2 regions of the Lacrimispora brassicae genome follow, and region 1 is predicted to be linked to the other one. Evidence: a T-box and tRNA genes for the amino acid it is inferred to sense, from the RefSeq annotation. Region 1 holds a T-box; the other holds one or more tRNA genes.

What was found. The T-box of region 1 lies ahead of leuS (leucine--tRNA ligase). A T-box ahead of a tRNA ligase gene usually reads a tRNA of that ligase, here a tRNA-Leu.
Region 2: it has a tRNA-Leu gene. The T-box ahead of leuS (leucine--tRNA ligase) is inferred to sense a tRNA for this amino acid. The anticodon was not compared.

The regions. Positions count from the first base shown of each region.
Region 1 is NZ_BRYH01000006.1:354,744-361,511, forward strand. It holds gene ACYVD3_RS04715 (hypothetical protein) at 134-754, shown strand; gene ACYVD3_RS04720 (class I SAM-dependent methyltransferase) at 1,166-1,819, shown strand; gene ACYVD3_RS04725 (hypothetical protein) at 2,047-2,193, shown strand; gene ACYVD3_RS04730 (lysostaphin resistance A-like protein) at 2,240-3,151, shown strand; T-box leader at 3,270-3,518, shown strand; gene leuS (leucine--tRNA ligase) at 3,681-6,095, shown strand; gene ACYVD3_RS04740 (hypothetical protein) at 6,258-6,545, opposite strand; gene ACYVD3_RS04745 (hypothetical protein) at 6,606-6,768, opposite strand, start outside.
Region 2 is NZ_BRYH01000031.1:23,977-30,744, forward strand. It holds gene ACYVD3_RS15690 (hypothetical protein) at 1-98, opposite strand, end outside; gene ACYVD3_RS15695 (LytR/AlgR family response regulator transcription factor) at 274-999, opposite strand; gene ACYVD3_RS15700 (hypothetical protein) at 1,880-3,022, opposite strand; tRNA gene ACYVD3_RS15705 (tRNA-Leu) at 3,150-3,233, opposite strand; tRNA gene ACYVD3_RS15710 (tRNA-Leu) at 3,286-3,369, opposite strand; tRNA gene ACYVD3_RS15715 (tRNA-Leu) at 3,528-3,611, shown strand; gene ACYVD3_RS15720 (hypothetical protein) at 3,744-4,022, opposite strand; gene ACYVD3_RS15725 (DUF5688 family protein) at 3,927-4,181, shown strand; gene ACYVD3_RS15730 (hypothetical protein) at 4,337-4,552, shown strand; gene ACYVD3_RS15735 (DUF3990 domain-containing protein) at 4,542-4,790, shown strand; tRNA gene ACYVD3_RS15740 (tRNA-Asn) at 4,951-5,023, shown strand; gene ACYVD3_RS15745 (hypothetical protein) at 5,145-5,276, opposite strand; gene ACYVD3_RS15750 (Cof-type HAD-IIB family hydrolase) at 5,323-6,144, opposite strand; gene ACYVD3_RS15755 (PTS sugar transporter subunit IIA) at 6,339-6,746, opposite strand; gene ACYVD3_RS15760 (PTS system mannose/fructose/sorbose family transporter subunit IID) at 6,756-6,768, opposite strand, start outside.

The sequences.
Region 1 (6,768 bases):
CGTCCATGTGTATATTAGACTCATTTTGAAATTTTTTTACCAAGGAATTCCAGCAATGTTTAGTGACAATTTATTGGCATATAAAGAGATGGGAAAGGTAAAAAAATCAAACAATAAACCGTGGAGGATAAACATGAAAAAATTAATTACGCTATTATTGGTACTTACAACGGCAGTCACCATTGCGGCCTGCGGAAACAAAGAAGCATCTTCTGTATCCGAGCAATCTTCTCAGACGGAGGAAACCTCTGAAGCGCCCGTTGAAAGTGAGGTTAAAAGCGAAGCTGAAAGCCAGGTTGAAAGCGAAGTTGAAGCCGCGGCAGTCGTATTCCCAGACTTGGATGGATTCACCAGGGAAGTACAGTCCACCATGGGAACCGATGTAACTTTGTATCAGGCCGAAGATAATTCTGCCATTATCGTGATGGGTCTGCCAGGGGATGAGGAAACCTATGAGTTGTTTGTCACCAGGGACGCAGAAGCGGAAGCGCTGCTCAATGAGGCAGCCTGCAGCCAGTTGGAACAGCAATTTCCCGATTTAAAAGCACAGGGAAAATTTGAAACCGTGGAAGGCAAGGATGCCTATGTCGTCACTGCGAACATCCCCAAAGAACAGGCAGGAGCAGCAGGTGCGGACATTGACGTGTATTATTACATGATTGCTACCAAAGATTCTGTTTACATTGTGATTGGCACATCATTGGGCACGGATGTTATTGAAGGAATAGAAAACATTATCTCCTTAATTCCCTAACGTGACACTGTGTATTTCGTTTATAGCAGACCGCTATACCTATCTGGCCGTTCAATGGGCGAGTAGTATTTTGCCGGTGCACGCCAAAAGAAGATATTAATAAAATAGTATAATGATTACGTTTTAATTGAAAAAATCATTGAGGTTTGACTCCTCAATGATTTTTTTGTAAATTTTTTATTTAATAATAAAGCACTTTTAAACTTTTGACAAGGAAAGGGACAGGTTGATATGAAAATCGGAAAAGTTGATTTATCACCAGAATATGACTGTATACATTGTAAACGCTTACCACAAAACTGATATTTGACGGATTACTGTACATTGGAAACTTAACATTGATAGTTAGTAAGTTAGGTGGTAATATCTTTATAAGAATTATATATATTTGATCATGTGAAGGAGGTTGTAATGAAGCTCGAAAAAATGGAAGAATTTTTTGATAGTCGTTTAAACGGGTATGAGGACCACCAACTTAATTGTATTGATTCTGCAAAAATATTTTATCCATATACGGCATCTCAACTGCCTATGACCGCACACTGCAAAGTGCTTGATTTGGGCTGTGGGACAGGTTTGGAATTGAATGAATATTTCAAGGTTAATCCATTTGCAATAATAACAGGGATTGATTTGGCAAGTGGTATGTTAAACGCACTGCAGGCTAAATTTCCGGACAGACAGCTTACGCTTATCAATGGCTCATATTTTGAGGTTACGTTTGGGGAAAATCTATATGATGCTGCTGTTTCTGTGGAATCCTTGCATCATTTTACCCTGGAACAGAAAATTCTGCTCTATAAAAAGTTGCATAGTTCTTTGAAAGAGGGCGGATATTTTATTTTAACGGACTATATGGCGGAAAATGATGAAGAAGAAAAGAAGAGCTTTTTGGAGCTTTCCCGGCTGAAGACAGAATTGGGGATATGTGACGGTGAATTCTATCACTATGATACGCCGCTTACAAGAGCTCATGAAACAGAAGCCTTACATTCCGGAGGATTTTCAAAGGTTGAACTTCTGAATAAATGGCAAAGTACGAACATTCTGAAAGCATATAAATGAGTTTTTCTTTGGATTATGAGCATGATGCAAAGCCAATAAAAAGAACATGTAAGGAAAACTACCAGCTATCAGTTGGTAGTTTTTGTACTTAAAATGGAACGAGTCAATCTATGAAACGATATTTGACGGATTACTGTACATTGGAAACTTAAGGTTGATAGTTGGTAAAAAAACTGATATTCTTAGATAAAATATTTATAATCTAAGAACTGTGAAAGGAGATTTTTATGAGGATATCATTAAAAAAAGCAAATCTTAATGATTGTGATGAAATTCATGGTATGCAGATTATATCGTTTGAAGATCTTCTTGAGAAATATAAAGACTATGAGACTACTGACTATCAATATGGGTTAGTAGGTTTTTTGTGCTGATTTTAATTGGCAAAACCGAAATTTAATGACAGGAGGCATGGAAATAGTGGAAGACAGAAGAAATGCGTGGAAAGCGTTTTCAAGAGTGGGGATGGGATATGGAGCATTCCTTCTTGTAACGATTGTTATACAGCTTGAGGTGGGAGTCATTGCTCTTGTGCTGTCCCGGTTTGGAATGGAAATAACCTTTGGGAACTGGTATATGGTGTTTGTCTCCCTGGCTAATTATGTTGTTGGGGGAGCTGTTGCCTGCCTCGTTGTAAAGGATATGCCGGTTTTATGCAGGCCCGGGGTAAAAAAGGCCAAGGCAGGAATGCTTGTTTCCGGGTTTTTGATCTGTATGAGCGCCCTGTTTTTTGGAAACCTCATGGGGCGGGCCCTTATGAGCCTTGTTTGTGCTCTTTCAGGAAAGCCCATGATCAACCCGGTAGAGGAAGTGATGAAAGGCTTAAGCACCTGGGCGATTTTTGTCACCATGGTGGTAATGGCCCCTGTTTGCGAAGAGATCCTGTTTCGCAAGGTTCTCATTGACCGGATCCGGATGTATGGAGATAAGGCGGCAATCCTGGTATCCAGTGTTGTCTTTGGCTTAAGCCACGGAAATTTCTACCAGTTCTTTTATGCCTTTGGGATCGGTCTGGTGTTAGCCTATATTTATATTCAGACAGGAAAGCTTCGCTATACTATAATTTTCCATATGATCATCAATTTTCTTGGCTCCATTGTAGCCTTACATATTGGAAACGCTCCGCTGCTTGCTGTGGGCTATTCCATATTTATGCTTGGAGCAGTTCTTGCAGGAACCGTTTTGTTTTTTATCAATCAAAGAAAGCTGGTGTTTCATCCGGGGCTTATGGAGACCTGGGGGAAAGGAGCCTTTAAGGTGCTTTTTTTAAACCTTGGAATGATCTTGTTTTTCCTTCTTTCAGCCGTGACCTTTGTCATTTCGTCAAGTTAAATGAAAAGCCTTGCAAGCGTTGTCCGGAATCCATACAATAGGGGAACATTCTGGATATTCTGGATTTCTCAAAATACGGTTGACACAATTCGTCAATTATGTTACATTTGTAGTTAGCAAAAATACTGTGATTAGGAATAGTAAGCTGTCTGAAACATGCAGAGAGCCGGCGGGTGGTGGAAGCCGGTTGGGAATGGCAGCCGAACTGGCCTTTGAGTAGCGTGCTGAAGGAAGCTTTGCTTTCTGCGTAGGCATTGCCGGTGTCCCGACCGTTACAGCGGGCGGATATGTTTTCCATATCCAGTGAGAGCATACGAATCTTGTATGAAATAGAGTGGTACCACGCGGTAGATCCTGCGTCTCTATGACCGATGAGCGGTCTGAGGCGCATTTTTTTATGTGCTCTTACGGTCATCATTTTATCCGCAGACATTTGAAACAGGGAAAAACCCTGTCGTAAAAGGAGGAAGCACCCTACGGGTATACCTATATGCACAAAAAGCGTGTGCGAGAAGGAGGAAATTTTGTTATGGCAGCATCATACAATCACAGTGCCATTGAAAAAAAATGGCGTGAAAACTGGGCAAAGAACCCCATCAATGTTGACGATGGGAAAAAGCAGAAATATTACTGTCTGGATATGTTCCCATATCCTTCAGGAAGCGGTCTTCATGTAGGCCATTGGAGAGGATATGTAATCTCCGATGTGTGGAGCCGGTATCAGATTTTAAAGGGACATTATGTGATCCACCCCATGGGCTGGGATGCCTTTGGCCTGCCGGCAGAGAATTACGCCATCAAGATGGGAGTCCATCCGGCAAAATCCACGGCTGAAAACGTAAGGAACATCAAACGTCAGATCAATGAGATCGCGGCCGTCTATGACTGGGATATGGAGGTCAACACCACGGATCCGGAATTTTATAAATGGACCCAGTGGATTTTTGTCCAGATGTTTAAAAAGGGCCTGGCCTATGAGAAGGAATTCCCCATCAACTGGTGCCCATCCTGTAAAACAGGACTTGCAAACGAAGAAGTGGTAAACGGCTGCTGCGAGCGCTGCGGAACCGGAGTCACAAAGAAGAATTTAAGACAGTGGATGTTAAAAATCACCGCTTACGCAGACCGCCTGTTAGATGATCTGGATAAGCTTGACTGGCCGGAAAAGGTCAAGAAGATGCAGACGGAATGGATCGGAAAATCTTATGGAGCCGAGGTTGATTTTAAGGTAGACGGAAGAGATGAGGCCATCACGGTTTATACCACCAGACCTGATACCTTATACGGAGCCACCTTTATGGTGCTGGCGCCGGAACATGCTCTTGCCCCAGGCCTTGCTGCCCCGGAAAATAAAGAAGCAGTTGAGAAGTATATTTACGACGCTTCCATGAAGTCAAATGTGGACCGTCTTCAGGATAAAGAAAAGACCGGCGTATTTACCGGAAGCTATGCAGTAAATCCCTTAAGCGGTGCAAAGGTCCCCATCTGGCTTTCTGATTATGTCCTTGCAGACTACGGCACCGGCGCCATTATGTGCGTGCCGGCCCATGATGACAGGGATTTTGAGTTCGCAAAGAAGTTTGATATTCCGATTGTTCAGGTTATCGCAAAGGATGGCAGGGAAATTGAAAACATGACTCAGGCTTACACCGAGGCCAGCGGAACCATGATCAATTCCGGCGAGTGGAATGGGATGGAATCTTCCGTCCTTAAAAAAGAAGCTCCTGCAATGATCGAGGAACGTGGTCTGGGAAAGAAGACCGTAAACTTTAAGCTCCGTGACTGGGTATTTTCCAGACAGCGTTACTGGGGAGAGCCCATTCCCATTATCCATTGCCCACACTGCGGCAATGTTCCGGTACCGGAAGACCAGCTTCCGCTCACTCTTCCGGAGGTGGAAAGCTACCAGCCTACCGGCACGGGAGAATCTCCTCTGGCAGACATTGATGAATGGGTGAACACCACTTGTCCGGTGTGCGGCGCGACCGCTAAAAGAGAGACCAATACCATGCCTCAGTGGGCAGGTTCATCCTGGTACTTCCTCCGCTACGTGGACAGTCACAATGATAAGGATCTGGTATCCAAAGAGAAAGCGAAAAAGTATCTTCCGGTGGATATGTATATCGGCGGTGTGGAGCATGCTGTGCTCCATCTCCTGTATTCCCGTTTTTACACCAAGTTCTTAAACGACATCGGTGTGGTGGATTTTGACGAGCCCTTTACCAAACTGTTTAACCAGGGCATGATCAATGGAAAGAACGGAATCAAGATGAGCAAATCAAAAGGAAATGTAGTATCACCTGATGATCTGGTCCGTGACTATGGCTGTGATGCCCTCCGTATGTATGAGCTCTTTGTGGGACCGCCGGAGCTTGATGCAGAGTGGGATGACAGGGGGATCGAAGGTGTCAGCCGTTTCCTGAACCGTTTCTGGAAACTGGTGGCGGCAAGCAGTGATAAGGATGTGGAGCCCACCAGGGAAATGCTCCGTCTGCGCAATAAGCTGATTTTTGATATTGAGCAGCGTTTCAGCCAGTTTAACTTAAATACGGTAATTTCCGGATTTATGGAGTATAACAATAAATTTATTGAAATGGCCCAAAAGTCCGGAGGCATCGACAAAGAGACCTTAAAGGCCTTTGTGGTTTTGGTTGCTCCATTTGCACCTCATATTGGTGAGGAACTGTGGCAGCGCCTTGGCGGCAGTGATTCCGTATTTCACGCACAGTGGCCGGAATGTGACGAAGAGGCCATGAAGGAAGACGAGATCGAAGTTGCGGTCCAGGTAAACGGAAAGACAAGGGCAGTGGTAAAGCTTCCTGTAAACGTATCAAAGGAAGAGGCCATTGAAGCCGGCAAGGCTTTGATTCCGGATAAGATAACCGGAACCATTGTTAAGGAAATCTATGTTCCTGGAAGAATTGTAAATATTGTGTGCAAGTAATTTTATGTGAATGATAAACTACAAGAAACACGCTATAGAGGGTCTTGTAGCTGCCGCAGCAGTGGCCGGCTAAACATGCAAGCAGGTTTGTCTGGTTCACTGCCTGGGCAAGATAAGGACATTATGGCGGCTCCTTGAGGGACCGCCATAATGTCCTTGTTTTCATTTTGTATTGCGTTTCATGAAATTTTTAGAAAGCATCCGCAGGCTCTCAATTCGTTTCTTCTCATTTTGGTCCATATTGGCGCTCATGATGGAGATGAGAAGATCTGTTTCCTGGTCGTTAAATTGAATGCCTTTCTGGCTTGCTTCCGCATTTAAGCTTAAAAGCGTTGGAAGAAGCTGGTCCTTTGGGGTGGTTTCCACCCGTTTTGCAAATTCATTCAGCATGGAGAGTTTTTGCGAATTCATGGTTTTTAGTCTGGGGTCTTGTTTCCAGTTGGCGTTCATAGGTCGTTATTCTTCCTTTCTATGGGGATATGTAAAGGGAATTGGGGAAGGCAGCAAGGATTAATTCATCTGCTGCATGGCGGACATCATAAGCTGCATGGTTTCAAACTTGGATTGCTGCTCCGGAGGCATGAAATTTTTGATCTGGTCAAAAGACATCCTTCCCAAGGGGTTATTCTGCCGGTGGTTATTACTCTGATTCGTCTGATTTGCCTGCTTGCCT
Region 2 (6,768 bases), on a different contig from region 1:
GTGCAGGCAGGATGCGTATCAGCATTCCCAACTCCACAACATAGGATAGTTAACAACAGCGTACATAGCAACATAAGAAGCTTTTTCCTTAATTGCAATTACCTGCCCCCCTATCCTATCTTTTTAATAACCTGATCGTTGTAAAAATTCCATCTGCATATAGATTTTGGTTATTTCCTTTGTTTTGACTAACAATTCCTTTCAACATTACTTTACCCCATTTTTTCCAATTTGTATTGATTCGTGGATAAACAGCAGTCTTTTTGATCCAAACTACACCACTGTTCCCGCTTCAGCATATGCTTCCATTTCCCGCTTCAATTCTGAGTAATAGTATCTCCCTACCGGCAGCACCTCTCCCGTATCCAATATTATTTCTTTAAATGAAATAGTTCTGATATGAGATATTGCCGCCACATAAGACTTATGAACTCTTACAAAACCGTAATCCTTTAACCTTAATTCAATTTTTCCAATGGTCGAATAGAAACTAAACTGGTCACTACCGTAATAAACGGTCACAATCCGTTTTAGGACTTCAAAGTAATGAATCTTTTTAATCTCAATCTTTCGGAATTCACCAGCACCTGTACACATAATGTATTCCGTTTGCTTTTCTTGTACTGATTTTACTGCCAGCATAAAAATATCTTCGAATTTTTCTATCGTTGTTTCGCCTTTTACAACATAATGCAATGCCCTAACATCAAATGCCGTAGTGTAAAAATCTTTAGAAACTGTAAAAAACACAATTTCACTGATACACCCCTGGCTTCTCAGCTTTCTGGCGACCTCATCCCCCTGCATCCCATTCATTCTCATATCCAGATAAATAATGTCTGGATAACTCTTGAGACTCTGCAAATGGAACAGCAGCTCTTCACCTTTGTGATATAATGAAAATCCCACATCGACTTGATGAATTGACGCCAACAGTTCTAATTGCTTTTTACATTGTTCCAGTTCTTGTTTATTGTCATCACAAATTGCGATAATCACGATTTATCCTCCTCTTTATGTCAAGCAGAATTTATAGTATTTGCATTTAGTTTTCCTGCAATCTGTTGGTCTAAAATATGCCTTTATTCGTTTACACACACTTAATAAGGCAACAGTTATTCTATCATATAGGTAGTGACTTGGATCCACTGGATTCTATGAACGTATGACTTCTTTATAAAAGATGATCCAAATTGCATAATCCATTGTTGTCTAAATCTCACCGCATTTTTTCCAAATCAAGATATTAGACTTTTCTTGCTAAGTATTATATAAAACTTGGCTATCTTGGAAGCACATGTATTAAATTTGAGTTTATATGTATTAAATTTAGCAGTTACAAAGATTAAAAAAACCATAATTTGGGAATACGGACTGAAATGTAAAATAAGCTGCAATTTTTGCAGACGAAGTGGCTGAAATATAAAGTAAGCTGCAATTTTTGTAAACGAAATGCAACAAATAGAATAGAGCATCAAAATCTGTAAATGAAAAGGCTGTATTATCCATTGCTCAAATGAGAAAACGGAGTTTGACATGCGCCATCAACGATTGCGGTCCCAGGCCAGTTTCTCTGCAAGGATCAAGTAATGGGATTCTTTCCAAAACAAAGATGTACTTAATGCCCTTGAAGGCAGAATCACTTTACATCTTTCAGCCAATTCCCCTTCCCTCATACCCTGTTTAAAAGCATCTTTGTGAAACAGAAAAAGCGGCTGTATTTCTTCAATTACGAAGAACGCAGCCGCTAAAAAATCACGTGATCAGGGATTTGCTTTTATTCTGTTATTTGTTAATCATATCTCAGCAAAAATTCTTCCGTTTTCTGGCGAGAAACAAGGTATGTCCACGAAAATACAAAATATCATGTGTCATTAGGTCAAAAGTCCCTGATCTCATCAAACCATTTTTTCCCTGTTTTCTGCGATATTCCCAAAACAGAAGATTCTATCAATTGGCTCACAGCAGTGCCTGCATCTTCCCTTTCGCTTGTTTCAATGTCTGTTAATTGATTGATAACTTCTATGAACCTAATAATTGCTTCATGGACTTCACTTTCTGTTTTTGATTTCTTTATCTCTTTCAAACAAGCTTTGTATGCTTTTGTTGCAATTTTTGCGTTCTTGTCTTCCCATCCCGAAAACGGAATACCATATTCGGTAGTAAACCATATTGTTTTCCGTAATTTGGATACGCTTGAATAATCCAACTCCTTTTCTTTCAACAATTCGTTAAGTTCCGCCTTCAATACCTTTCCTGCTGTTTCTTCAATATTCCAACCGATAAAACTTTTTAAATTTTTCCAGTTCATCAGTTTCGGCATATTGGTTAAGTTGGGAACAAATCTTAATCCGATTCTTTCAAGGTGCTTCAATTCTGTTAATGATTCCAAATTAGCCAAGTTTCCTGTGAGATTCAGACTTGTAAGATTTTGAAATTGCAACAAACTTTTGCAGTCGAAAGCCATCCCCATGGGTGAACTGTTTATATCAACAGAAGCCGCTTTTTCCAATGCTTTGTATACAGGCAATTGGCAGAGTCGGGTTTCTGCTTGTGAGCAAAGAGGCGAAAAATATAAATATGGAATGGTGGTGCATTTTTTTATATCAATATTTTTAAGATTGCCCGAAAGAGAAAGCAATCGTATTTTATCACCTGTTGAAACTTCAATTTTGTTTTTTTCTGTATGAATAAAAATTTTATTAATGTTTGCTTTCGTCAAATCAACAGAAGCATTTTCTTGTGGCCACCAGTGAAAATCTTCAATTGGCCGTTTAGAAGACCAATCAATAAAACCTTTATCATTGCCTGAATAATAGAAAAATCTTGGCCAATCACCATAAGGGAGGTATTCAGCGAATGCATCCCAGTTAATTAGGCTGTCTTTTTCTACCCAAACATCATATTTTCCTTTAGATATTCCTTTTGTTCCAATGGAAAAGCTCCCCTGTCCTGTAGGGATATTTACCTTATGACTTTTTTCTCCTGTTAACGAAATGTGCATTGGTTTATTCCCACTCACCTTGATTCCTCTTTTCCTTAACTTCTTCAACGCTTCTTCTTCAAATTTAAGTTTTCTACATGATATCATATAAATAAAAACAAGTCGAATTTTTTCGAATTCGACTTGTTTTTATAAACTTTTTTACTGCGGGAGATGGGACTTGAACCCACACGATCATACAACCACAAGATCCTTAGTCTTGCCTGTCTGCCAATTCCAGCACTCCCGCATGTCATATAAGAAATAAAAAACCATACATTTATGACTATTTGTATAGCTCATGCAGAAGAAGGGACTTGAACCCTCAAGGTATTGCTACCACACGGACCTGAACCGTGCGCGTCTGCCAATTCCGCCACTTCTGCATTTCGTTGTTATCTCTCGCAACAACAATAGTTATTATAGTATACAAGCTCCTATCTGTCAACAATATTTCTCCAGATTTTTCAAATATTTTTTTTGTATATATTTTTCATAAAATATTGACAATTTCACCCAGGGATGCTAAAATAAGGTTCGTTGTGCGGGAGTGCTGGAATTGGCAGACAGGCAAGACTAAGGATCTTGTGGTTGTATGATCGTGTGGGTTCAAGTCCCATCTCCCGCATTAATGTATGTAAGGCTCAACCCTTTATTATATAAGGGGTTAAGCCTTTTTTTGCTGTTATAATTTGGGCCCTGAAGTTGATTGACATTTTAGCAGAATTTAAAATTGACAGCAATTTGGCAGCAACAAAAGTCAACCACATTGGAGAATTCTGAGGCCATCTGATATCTCGATAAATGCTCTTATCTGTAAGTTATTATTATTTAAGAGCAAATTATCCCCTGCGTTTTTATCATTAGTACATTCCTCTATGGCGCTTAACTGAATTCCATAATAAACTCTGCCGTTACGATTTTTGTTTTCGGATGTTATGATATGTCTTCTTATATAGAAATTATTATCAGCGTAATTCATTTCAAAAATTTTATTTCTGAAAATTGTGATCTCATAATATTGCCATCTTCTGTCCATGAAGTTTTACTGCTCCCCATTGATAATGATATAGATTTTCGGGAGTTTCAGGAATTGGTTAAATATGTAAACCAGGCGGAAGTGGCGGTTGAAGACAGATTATCCGACAATGTATATCTATATAATCGCAGTATAAAGAAGCTACGCATAGCCATATAATACATATATATATATTTAATGAATTGAATTATGGCTTCAAACCATGTATAATATTCGTAGAATGTACAATATAAACCAAGCATCCACCCGCTGTTATGGAACAAAACGACAAAAACGATTTTTGATTTATAAAGAAGTGAAAGGGGGTTCAATATATGGCCGGTGATAAGAGAATTAATAATAATATCTATCTCATGCACACAATCACTCAAAACTACATGAAACGCCATCACAGTTCTGTACAGGATTTCCTGGAATTAAACAATAAAAAGAAAATTCTGAATTATATAGCAGAATGCCCAGATATATTTGATGGACTTCCTATGGAAGAAATGCAGCGTGAATTGGAGGAATATATTAATGCCAATTAAATTGTATCATGGCACCCCATATACATTAGCAACGATAAATCTGGAAGCAGGACGAGGATATAAAGATTTCGGGAAAGGTTTTTATCTTGCTTTTGGAAAACAGCAGGCCATTGGCATGATGAATAAAAAATATCGGGAATCATCAAGAAAATCTCCCGACAATCTGTCCTGGATTAAGAAAAATCTTTATTCATTCGATTTTAAAAAGGAACTTAAACGTATAAGGGCATTCTGTTGAATGAGTAAGAAAGAAAAACATATAGAAATATAAATTCCTAAGACTAAGGATCTTGTGTCTGTATAGACGTGTGGGTTCAAGTCCCATCTCCCGCACTTTTTTAATTTCTTCATTTTTCCTATTGACATATTTCTCTTTTTGGGTATAATAAGTCATGTATTCCTCGATAGCTCAGTCGGTAGAGCAAACGGCTGTTAACCGTTGGGTCGTAGGTTCAAGTCCTACTCGGGGAGTTTTTTTATGCCAAAAATCATATTCCATAGGTAATTATATATAAAAGGATGCAGCAGAATCAATATCCTCAAATTAATTCCACAACATCCAAAATGTTTTTATTTCAGACTTTCTTATTTTTCAATCCTGATCCGGTACCATCCGGCGGCGATCTGGAATTTCATTCTGTTTTAACATATCATTGATGATTTCATAATTAATATCCATTTTATTATTAAAACCAGTTTCAGCTAACAGAAGTTCCCCATGCAAACGTCATGATCTCCCAAACTAAGGGACATGTTATGCAGAACCGGCATCAATTCAACTCTTTTATAACAGCAAGAACCCCTTCGTGATCATTATCCAGTGTTACAAATACTGCACTTTCTTTTACCTCCTTCGGCGCATTTCCCATGGCATAGCTATATTTCACAGCCTTTAGCATGTCGATATCATTATGCCCGTCACCGAATGCCATGGCTTCCTCCAGGGAAATTCCCCGATAATTGCATAAGTAGCTTATTCCCGCTGATTTCTTTACACTTCCATGCATAACTTCCAGATAATTTTCATTAGACAGAGCAATCGATAATTCCGGATAATCCTTTCTTAACCAGATTTCCACATTATGTATTTCCTCCGCCTCCCCCATCAATAGAAACTTGTGGATTCCTCTTTCCTTCACAAACTCTTTTTTTATATCCCCTTCTGCTGCATTCAACCCAGTGATCTTTTCCTCTCTCCGGACCCATGGATTACCGGCATTGTCTACAATCCATTTTTCATAGCCATAAGTATTGCAGCATATCTGTGGAAATTCCCTTTCCAATACTTCTTTAATTGTTAATGCCTTATCCAGCTCCAGAAGACAGCTATACAATATTCTTCTGTTTGCATCATGGATCAACCCCCCGCTATAGCTAATAATAGGGCTATGATTGCCGATCTGACGCTGAATACTCACCACTCCTTCCGGCATTCTTGCTGAAACCAAAACAAACGGTATCCCTTTTTGTTCCAGCTCTATGATCTTATTGCGAGTTCCATCAGTTACCTGATGGCTGCTGTCAAGTAACGTTCCATCTATATCACTAAAAATCATTTTCACTCTGCAAGGCATATTGTTTTCTGTTATCATCTACGACTCTCCCATTTTTTTATCTGCTTATGCTCATTCCGCTTTTTCTCCCGGTATAGAGCATATGATTCCAAGTCCCCTTGACATCCCAGACCATTGTAACACTGAAACTAACGAAATCTGCTCCAACCCCATATTTTTTACTACAAGAACGGACTAGCGAAATTTCAATCCGCAGTCCGTTCTCTTGCCGCTTACTCTTCCATCAATTTTTCCACAATATTTACTACGCCTTCCGAGCCGGCGGACCGGATATATCCAGTAAATTCTTCAACAGAAGAATAAATCTCCCTTTCCGTCAAAGCCGTTATCAGCATTGGAAGATTGACTCCGGCCACCGCCTGCAGATCATATCCCTCCGCAATCAGATGCACAATCGCATTGGAAGGCGAACCGCCAAATAAGTCAACCAGCACCAGACATGGCAGGTCATTTTTAAATTCCTCCAGCTTGCTTTTTAACGTACCGATCAGGTTTTCAAGAGACTGGTCCGGACGGAATGGCAGGTACGAAAAATTTTCCTGTTCTCCAATCACCATTTTAACCGTCTGATACATCCCTTCGGCCATCTCCCCATGGGTCATCGTTAAAATATTAACCATAGCTCCTCCTTATAAAATGTGC